Regions from separate parts of the Massilistercora timonensis genome, predicted to be linked through region 2. Evidence: a T-box and tRNA genes for the amino acid it is inferred to sense, from the RefSeq annotation. Region 2 holds a T-box; the other holds one or more tRNA genes.
The links. A T-box is a leader RNA that pairs with one kind of tRNA and senses whether it is charged. The one in region 2 lies ahead of proS (proline--tRNA ligase), so its partner is inferred to be a tRNA-Pro.
Positions count from the first base shown of each region.

Region 1: it encodes a tRNA-Pro, which carries the amino acid that the T-box ahead of proS (proline--tRNA ligase) is inferred to sense. The anticodon was not compared.

Region 1 is NZ_DBGCJQ010000119.1:5,204-9,620, reverse strand. Features, by position in the region: gene ACML7B_RS10415 (hypothetical protein) at 1-309, opposite strand, end outside; gene ACML7B_RS10410 (hypothetical protein) at 369-701, opposite strand; gene ACML7B_RS10405 (helix-turn-helix domain-containing protein) at 706-1,209, opposite strand; gene ACML7B_RS10400 (epoxyqueuosine reductase) at 1,334-2,101, opposite strand; gene ACML7B_RS10395 (DUF3842 family protein) at 2,120-2,530, opposite strand; tRNA gene ACML7B_RS10390 (tRNA-Pro) at 2,699-2,772, opposite strand; tRNA gene ACML7B_RS10385 (tRNA-Gln) at 2,826-2,896, opposite strand; gene ACML7B_RS10380 (phosphoribosylaminoimidazolesuccinocarboxamide synthase) at 3,057-3,917, shown strand; gene ACML7B_RS10375 (dipeptidase) at 3,978-4,417, opposite strand, start outside.
Region 2 is NZ_DBGCJQ010000083.1:14,349-18,765, forward strand. Features, by position in the region: gene ACML7B_RS07685 (UDP-N-acetylmuramoyl-L-alanyl-D-glutamate--2,6-diaminopimelate ligase) at 1-1,029, shown strand, start outside; gene ACML7B_RS07690 (RluA family pseudouridine synthase) at 1,033-1,758, opposite strand; T-box leader at 1,918-2,127, shown strand; gene proS (proline--tRNA ligase) at 2,225-3,664, shown strand; gene ACML7B_RS07700 (REP-associated tyrosine transposase) at 3,751-4,417, shown strand, end outside.

The DNA.
Region 1 (4,417 bases), on a different contig from region 2:
CTCCGCTTCCGTCCGTCCTTCCGCTGACAAGCGGAAAACTTTCTTTGCCAGGGCAATCCCTTCGCCGCGCCCAGATTCTCTGCCCTTTACTTCTCCTTCTTTCAACGCATCCTGATACCATTCTTCCAATGCCTGACACATATTCACACGCTCCTCCTTCTGAATGGCTTCCACCTCTTTTATTCCCTTTTCCATATTCAAAAAGCTGCACAGCGCCTGATAGGTCTCCGCATCTACACTGCTGAAATACTTTTCGTTCTTTTGTATATATCCCTGCAGCTCCTTCCTTCTGCCCCTATATTTTAACATGCCCAGTACCTGTTGTAAATCTTCTGAAAGTCTTTGCAGTTCTGCCCAATTCACACAATTTACAGGATCTCTTTTACTCCGCTGATCTGATCCAGACGGATCATCTTTATAACCTTCTTCTTTTTTTCTTCGCATACCATTTCCATCCACTGATCGTCCAGATCCTGCAAAATGCCCTTCTGACTGTGGATCACTCCAATCCCGAACATGGGATCCTTCACTACTATTTCGATGGTCCGTCCCCTATACCCGGGAAGGATCTCCGCCCATCCATGTCCGTCCTTCTGCGGCGCTTTTTTCCCGTTCTTTTCTTCTTTTTCCAAATGGGTACACAGAAAATATATCCCGTATGCCAGCATAAATACCATGAAAAACATCAGTACCGTTGTCATAATGTCAACTCTCCTTTTCTTCCGCAAAAGATACCCCGATGATCATCGAATGCTCTACTTCCCGCACCACCGTCTCTTTTTGAAACATAGCATCTTCTTTTCTTCTCTCATATTCGATCCTGACCCGGCGATCTCCCACTTCCAGGATCCGGACATTGGCATTGTCTAACAGGCCGTCCATCATCGCGTCCATTGTATTCTCTTCTGTAAATTCCAGCTGGCAGCGCCGCCCCTCCAGCTTCTTAAGAATATGAAGATCCACTCCCGGCGCTTCTCGCTCATCTGCAAGTCCTGCCAGCTCATCCAGGCTGATCTGGTAAATGGCTGCCAGTTCCGCCGCTTTATCCAGGGCAGGCGCCCCCTGTCCACATTCCCAGTTTGAGATGGTCTGCCTGGTAACAGACAACCGATCCGCTATCTCCTGCTGACTGTATCCCTGCTTTTTTCGGAGCGCCACCAGACGCTCGGCAAGAGAGCAGGCATTTTCTCTATTCTCAGTTTTTCCCATACTGCTTTCTTTCCCTTCAGAAAAATATCTTTACCCCAGAATACCAGACCCCCTGCCAAATTACCAGCAAATCGCTTTGGAACCTGTGCAAAAATATTTGCGCAAATAAATAGAGACGGAAGTCCTAAACTCCGTCCCTATTTGGTATTCTATAGGTGCAGGGCAGCTGAAGTGTACATTTCCCACATACATCTGCCCCCAGCCGCTTCTCAAAGTCCGCCAGGTGCCTCTGGCAGGCAACCCGGTCAAATCCACTCTTCAGGGTCAGTGCATGGATGGGGCATCTCCTCACACACAGGCCGCAGGAACCGTTCCACTTATAGAGGCACCGCTCTTTTCGAACCGGCCCGTCCGTATCCGCCGGATAATCGGTGATCAGGGAATAAAACCGGCCGCAGGTCCCCGCCTCTGTGATCAGCATATTGTTCATCCCGAAAGTCCCAAGGCCCGCAGCATACGCAATGTGTCGCTGGGACCAGTTGCTGTAGATATGCTCCTCGTCGATCATCCCCACCGGATCCGGCGATACCGCCCGGTAGCCCCAGGAGGCAAAAAGCTCTGCCAGAGACCGGTTCAGCTCTACAAACATCTGATTGGTCTCCTGATAGGCCCTCACCCAGACGGCAGAAGGTTCCTCCCCTTCCTCGTTGCTGCGGGCGATCTCCTCTGTAAAGGGAAAGAAATAACACAGGATAGTCTTACAGTCTGGAAGAAATTCCTCCGGCAGATAATGAGTAGGCGAGATCAGCTCCTTCAAACTGCGTATATAAGGATTGTTCGCATCCGCGAATCCCATCAGCGGCAGTTTCCATCTCGCAGTCAGTTCTCTTCCCTTCTGATACTCCCGGACAAATGCATTGATATGTTCCAGGATCTCTTCTTTTCCCCGCATTGCCGTTCTCCTCTCCATCTACTGATCCAGAAGTCCGCGCAGGAGCTCTGCCGCTTCCCGCACCTTATCCGCCATGCTAAGATCCGCGGCTCCCACAACCAGGTTATCGCACTGATTCACCGGAAGCAGGATCCTTCTGGCCGGGCTCTGGCCTACCGCCGCAGCCATGGCCGGGGTGATCTCCCCCAGCATGGAGTCTGCGATCACGATCCCGATGGGCCCGATGATCACGTCCGCCCGTCGGCACGCTACCAGCACCGCGTTTTCCCCGGTGGCCGCCTGATCCGCTCCCGCCCGGAGCATGGCGCCCGTGGCGGTACTGTTAGTCCCCACCGCCAGTACCTCCGCCTCCGGACACTTCTCTTTTACTGCTGTTACCAGCTGCCGGCCCAGGCCGCCGCCCTGGCCGTCTATGATCAAAACTTTCATACCCGCTTCCTTTCTGGATAACACCTTCCAAAATATCGCTTCGTTGGAAAAGTGTTAGAAAAATGGTTAGAAAAAACCAGTTTTTTCCGTTTTAGACGTGTTTTTCAAAAAAATAAAGAAAGCCGCAAACCCTTGATTTTACTGGGTTTACAGCCTCCAAAACCAAAATCGGAGTGACAGGATTTGAACCTGCGACCTCTACGTCCCGAACGTAGCGCTCTACCAAGCTGAGCCACACTCCGATAAGTTGACCGGACACTTATATATTCAAGCATCCGGCGCCCCTGCCAAGGAACTACGGATAGAGGACTCGAACCTCTACTAACAGAGTCAGAGTCTGCTGTGCTGCCATTACACCAATCCGCATTACTGTCAGCGAACAAATATTATTATAACAAACTTTTAACAGAAATCAAGTGTTTTTTTCATTTTTTGAGAAATTCCTATTGCTTTTTAGCTGGAAATCTGGTTTCCTATTATTTAGAGGATACTCAAACAAATCAATTACCATAGAAAGGGATGTACTATGAAGCCAATCAAAGAAGGAAAAGTACGTGAGATCTACGACAACGGAGACAGCCTGATCATGGTGGCTACCGACCGCATCAGCTGTTTCGACGTTATCCTGAAGAATGATGTGACCAAGAAAGGAACGGTCCTGACCCAGATGTCCAAATTCTGGTTCAACATGACCAAAGACATCCTTCCCAACCACATGATCTCCACAGATGTAAAGGATATGCCGGAGTTCTTCCAGCAGCCCAGATTCGACGGCAACAGCATGATGTGCCGGAAGCTTAACATGCTTCCCATCGAGTGTATCGTGCGGGGCTACATCACCGGAAGCGGCTGGGCCAGCTACCAGGAGAACGGCACCGTATGCGGCATCAAGCTGCCGGAGGGCTTAAAGGAATCCGACAAGCTTCCTGAGCCTATCTACACCCCCTCCACCAAAGCGGAGATCGGCGATCATGACGAGAACATTTCTTATGAGCAGAGCATTGCCCACCTGGAGAAATATTTCCCGGGCAAGGGCGAAGAGTACGCAGCCAAGCTGCGGGACTACACCCTGGCTCTCTACAAGAAATGCGCGGACTATGCCTTAAGCCGCGGCATCATCATCGCAGACACCAAGTTCGAGTTTGGCCTGGATGAAGATGGAAACATCGTGCTGGGCGACGAGATGCTCACTCCCGATAGTTCCCGCTTCTGGCCGGCGGAAGGCTATGAGCCGGGACACAGCCAGCCTTCCTTCGACAAGCAGTTCGCCCGCGACTGGCTGAAAGCCAATCCGGGGAATGACTGGACTCTGCCGGAAGAGATTGTTCAGAAGACCATCGACAAATATCTCCAGGGATATGAGATGCTCACCGGCGAGAAACTGTAGATTCCGAATAATATAAAGAGAACGCAGAGCTAATCTGCGTTCTCTTTTTTGTCGCATATCCTATCTCAGCACCTGTTTGAATACCCGGTAGAAATTCTTGTAGGCCACTTTCTCCAGTTCCTCCTGGGTATAGCCCCGACTCTCCAGCACGTCCAGGAAATTATGGGCCTGCGCGGCGCTCTCGATTCCCTTCGTTCCCGCCGGATCCTCGTTATCGATCCCGTTTTTGCTAAGCGCGGCCTGATCCACGTAATCCTCGAAGTCAAACCCGCAGCCGATATGGTCGATGCCCACCAGATCCCGGATATAATCCACGTGGTCCGCCAGACCTTCCACCGTCTGCTTTGCCTTGTCCGGGTGGATGAACCCGTCCGCCCGGTTCATTCCCATCACGCCGCCGGTTTTGGCCAGCGCCCGGATCATGTCGTCGCTTAAGTTCCTCATATGAGGAGACACTGCCCGGGCATTGCTGTGGGAAGCGATCACCGGATGTCCGTCAG
Region 2 (4,417 bases):
GCGGAGAAGATCCCAACCAAGAATACTACGCCGGGCCCTTATGAGCTTCAGGAAATCCTTGCTCAGATGGAGCGAGAAGGCTGTACCCATGTGGTGATGGAAGTGTCTTCCCAGGGACTGAAACAGCATCGGACGGATGGGATCCATTTTCGGTACGGTGCATTTCTCAATATTTCTCCGGATCATATCGGAGAAGGAGAGCATGCGGATTTTGCCGAGTATCTGTCCTGCAAGAAGCTTTTGTTCCGGCAGAGCCACTACGGGATCATCAATCTGGGAGATGCCCACGGGAAAGAAATGCTGGAGCTTACCGGACATCCGGTTACATTTTCCCGGGATCAGGGCGGGGACTACCAGGCGCATGACATCCGGAACATCTGGGAGCCGGGGCTTCTGGGGGTTTCCTTTGACCTTGACGGGAAGGAGAGCGCCCACATGGTGCTGAACATGCCCGGAGAGTTTAATGTGGAAAATGCACTGGCGGCCATAAGCGTGGCTAGGACCGAAGGGATTGATATGGAGACCGTGAGGGCGGCGCTGAAGAAGGTGTTTGTGAAAGGGCGTACCCAGCTGGTGCAGGACAGCGCTCACTTTACCAATATCATCATCGATTATGCCCATAATGCCCTCAGCATCGAGAGCCTTTTGCATCTGCTGAAGAGCTACCATCCAAAGCGGCTTATCTGTGTGTTTGGCGGCGGCGGAAACCGGCCGCGGCAGAGACGCCGGGATCTGGGGCAAGCGGCAGGAAAGTACGCAGATCTCACCATCCTCACCATGGACAATCCCAGGTTTGAGGATATGGATGATATCAACCGGGATATCATAGAAGGACTGGATGTATATAATGGCGTTTATCAGATCATTCCTGACCGGAAGGACGCGATCCATTACGTGATCGATCACTGCGGGAAAAATGATATTGTGGCGCTGATCGGAAAAGGACATGAAGAATATCAGGATGTCCGCGGAGTGAAATATCCATTTTCCGAGGAACAGGTTATCCGGGAATATCTTCAGACAAAATAGCGATCATAATGCAAAATCTTCAGGCGGCAGACGGAAAGTCAGCCGCCTTTTTGTAGTTGGATGGAGGAACTCCAGCCGGTAGGCACAGAGCATAAGCGGCAGACGTGCCGCCGGATCCGGTGAGCCCGGGCCGTATTTGAAATCCCCGACGATGGGGCAGCCCATGGCGGCCAGCTGGACGCGGATCTGGTGGTGGCGCCCCGTGTCCAGGTGAATGTCAAGCTCAGCAGGAAGCTCAGTTGGGGACGTGGTATTTTCGAAAATACCACGTCCCAGATTGAAAAAACCCTGTCCCTTTTTGACAATTGTATAATGCAGACGGGCAGATTTTGCCCCGGGAGTGTCTTTTGTGCATATCCGGGAGGTGTTACTGCGGGAATCTTTTACCAGGTAATCTTCCAGGGTGTCTTCTTCCCTGGGGGGGCGTCCAAAGACCAGGGCCCGGTAATATTTTCCAAATTGATGGCTGGTCAGCTGCTGGTTCAAGGCTTTGGCGGCGGCAGGCGTCCGGGCGAATACCAGGATGCCGGCTACCGGCTGATCCAGCCGGTGGATCAGAGCAAGATAGGGCGGTTGTCCGGAAGGGGATTGCCCGGCCAGATGATTTTTCAGAAGGCTTACCATGTCGGGTAAGCCGATTTTTTTGGTCTGAGTGGGAATACCTGCCGGTTTTACGCACACAATAATCTGGGGATCTTCATATAATATTTTCAGAGAAGTATGATCCATGACAGTCAGGCTCCTTTCTCGTGTTCTTGTCAGACAGTTATCATTAAAGCACAGAAACCGGCAGGATGCAATCCGGACAGGGGAGAAAAAAGGGAAGATTACAAGGGTTTTCCTTGACAAATAAAAGGGCTTGGCTTAAAATTACGTTTAACTCGATAGTTTTGGGCGATGAAGAGGAATAGTACATGTAAGCGGACATAAAGAGAGGAGATCATCTGGTGAAAGATTTCCGTCCTGAACTGCATGGAAACCCGCCTTGGAGCCTCTGCGTGAAAGCGCAGCGCAGGCCGGCGTTAAGGGCAAATGAAGCGAACTGCAGACGGTCTGCAGTTAACGAGGGTGGTACCGCCGAGCTTTTCGGTCCCTTTTGGGGAGCGAAAAACCCGGCGTTTTCTTTTGCCGGAAGCTCCCGTTAGATCATCATGCGGGGCAAGGGGCCCCGGGGAAAAGAAAAGGAGAAAAGAGTATGGCAAAGGAAAAAATGGTCAAAAACATCACATCCCGCGAGGAGAATTTTGCACAGTGGTACACAGACGTTGTGCGGGAGGCAGAGCTGTGTGATTATTCCAGTGTAAAAGGTTGTCTGAACTATCTTCCCAACGGCTACGCCATCTGGGAGCTGATCCAGGCAGATCTGGACCGCCGGTTTAAAGAGACTGGCGTGGAAAATGTATGTCTTCCAATGTTGATCCCGGAGAGCCTTCTGGAGAAGGAAGCAGACCACGTGGAAGGCTTTGCGCCGGAGGTTGCGTGGGTAACCCATGGCGGAATGGAGAGACTGCAGGAGCGGTTCTGTATCCGTCCTACTTCCGAGACCCTGTTCTGCGATCTGTGGGCCAAGAGCGTGCGCTCTTACCGTGATCTGCCGAAGGTATGGAACCAGTGGAACTCCGTGCTGCGCTGGGAGAAGACTACCCGGCCTTTCCTTCGTTCCAGAGAGTTCCTGTGGCAGGAGGGACACACCCTTCACGCTACCTATGAGGAAGCAGAAGAGCGGACTATCCAGATGTTCCACGTATATGAGGACTGCTACCGTGAGACCCTGGCGATCCCGTTTGTATCCGGAAGAAAAGCAGAGCACGAGAAATTTGCCGGCGCTCAGGATACCTACACCATTGAGGCGCTGATGCACGATGGAAAAGCACTGCAGTCCGCCACCAGCCATTTCTTCGGAAGCGGCTTCCCGGATGCATTTGGCATTAAGTATGTAGATAAGAATAATCAGCTTCAGAGCGCTTACGAGACTTCCTGGGGATGGTCCACCAGAAGCATCGGAGCCCTTATCATGGTACACGGCGATGACGACGGACTGGTGCTGCCGCCTCATGTAGCGCCGGTAGAATGCCGGATCATTCCGATCGCACAGCATAAAGAAGGCGTTCTTGACCGGGCATTCGCACTGCTGGATGAACTGAAGAAAGCCGGATATCGTGTGAAGATCGACGATTCCGACAAGAGCACCGGCTGGAAATTCGCTGAGCAGGAGATGCTGGGAATCCCGACCCGTATCGAGATCGGCCCGAAAGACCTGGAGAAGAACCAGGTAGTTGTAGTACGCCGGGATAACCGCGAGAAGACGGTAGTATCTCTGGATGAGATCGCGGTAAAACTTCGCGAGATCCTGGAGCAGGAGCAGCAGGATATGTACGATAAGGCAAATGAATTCCTGCAGAACCATATCGATACCGCAACCACCATGGACGAGATGGAAGAGAAATTCAAAGCCAACCGTGGCTTTGTAAAAGCCTGCTGGTGCGGAGATCCGGAATGCGAAGGAGAAGTAAAATACGTGACCGGCGGCGCGGCAACCAGATGTCTGATCGAAGATGAAGAAATGATCTCCGATAAATGTATCTGGTGCGGAAAGCCTGCGAAACACATGGCATATTGGGGAAAATCTTATTAATTTATTTTAATTGGGGACGTGGTATTTTTGAAAATACCACGTCCCAGATTGAAAAAACCCTGTCCCTTTTTGAAAGGAGGGTATAAATGCCGAGAAAAGCGAGGCAAAAGAGCGGGACGGGATTTTATCATGTTATAGCCAGAGGGCTGGATAAAGAACCTGTTTTTCAGACCGGGGCAGAGAAAAGGCGGATGCGGGAAATTATCAGGGAAAATCTGGAGAAGTATCAGGTGTCCGTTTACGCTTATTGTCTGATGTCAAATCACATTCATCTGCTTGTCAAGGCAGATCTAAAAAACTTATCACTATTCATGGCTAAAATCTTAGCCAAGTATGCCCATTATTATAATTACAAACATCATCGGACTGGATATGTATTCCAGGGACGATTCCGGAGCCAGTGTATTGAGAGCGAGGCATATTTCTGGAATTGCCTGCGCTATGTTCATTTAAATCCTGTGAAGGCAAATTTATGTAAACGACCTGCAAGTTATCCTTACAGCAGTATGACTGAATATATGGATGTGAAGAAGCAATTGCTGTTAGATGCAAAGGGTCGCGAAATGTTCCGCAGCAGGTTTTATCGCTGGAAGGAATTTGAAGAATTCCACCGTGCAAGTTGTGGAGACTTTTTCATAGATATACGAGAAGAAGAATTCGCTCAGAGAAAAGCAATTGCAGAAGAGGTCTTACGGCAACTGCAGGAAGAAAAAGGACTGTCTGCAGAAGAAATCCTTGACCAGGTGGAAATGC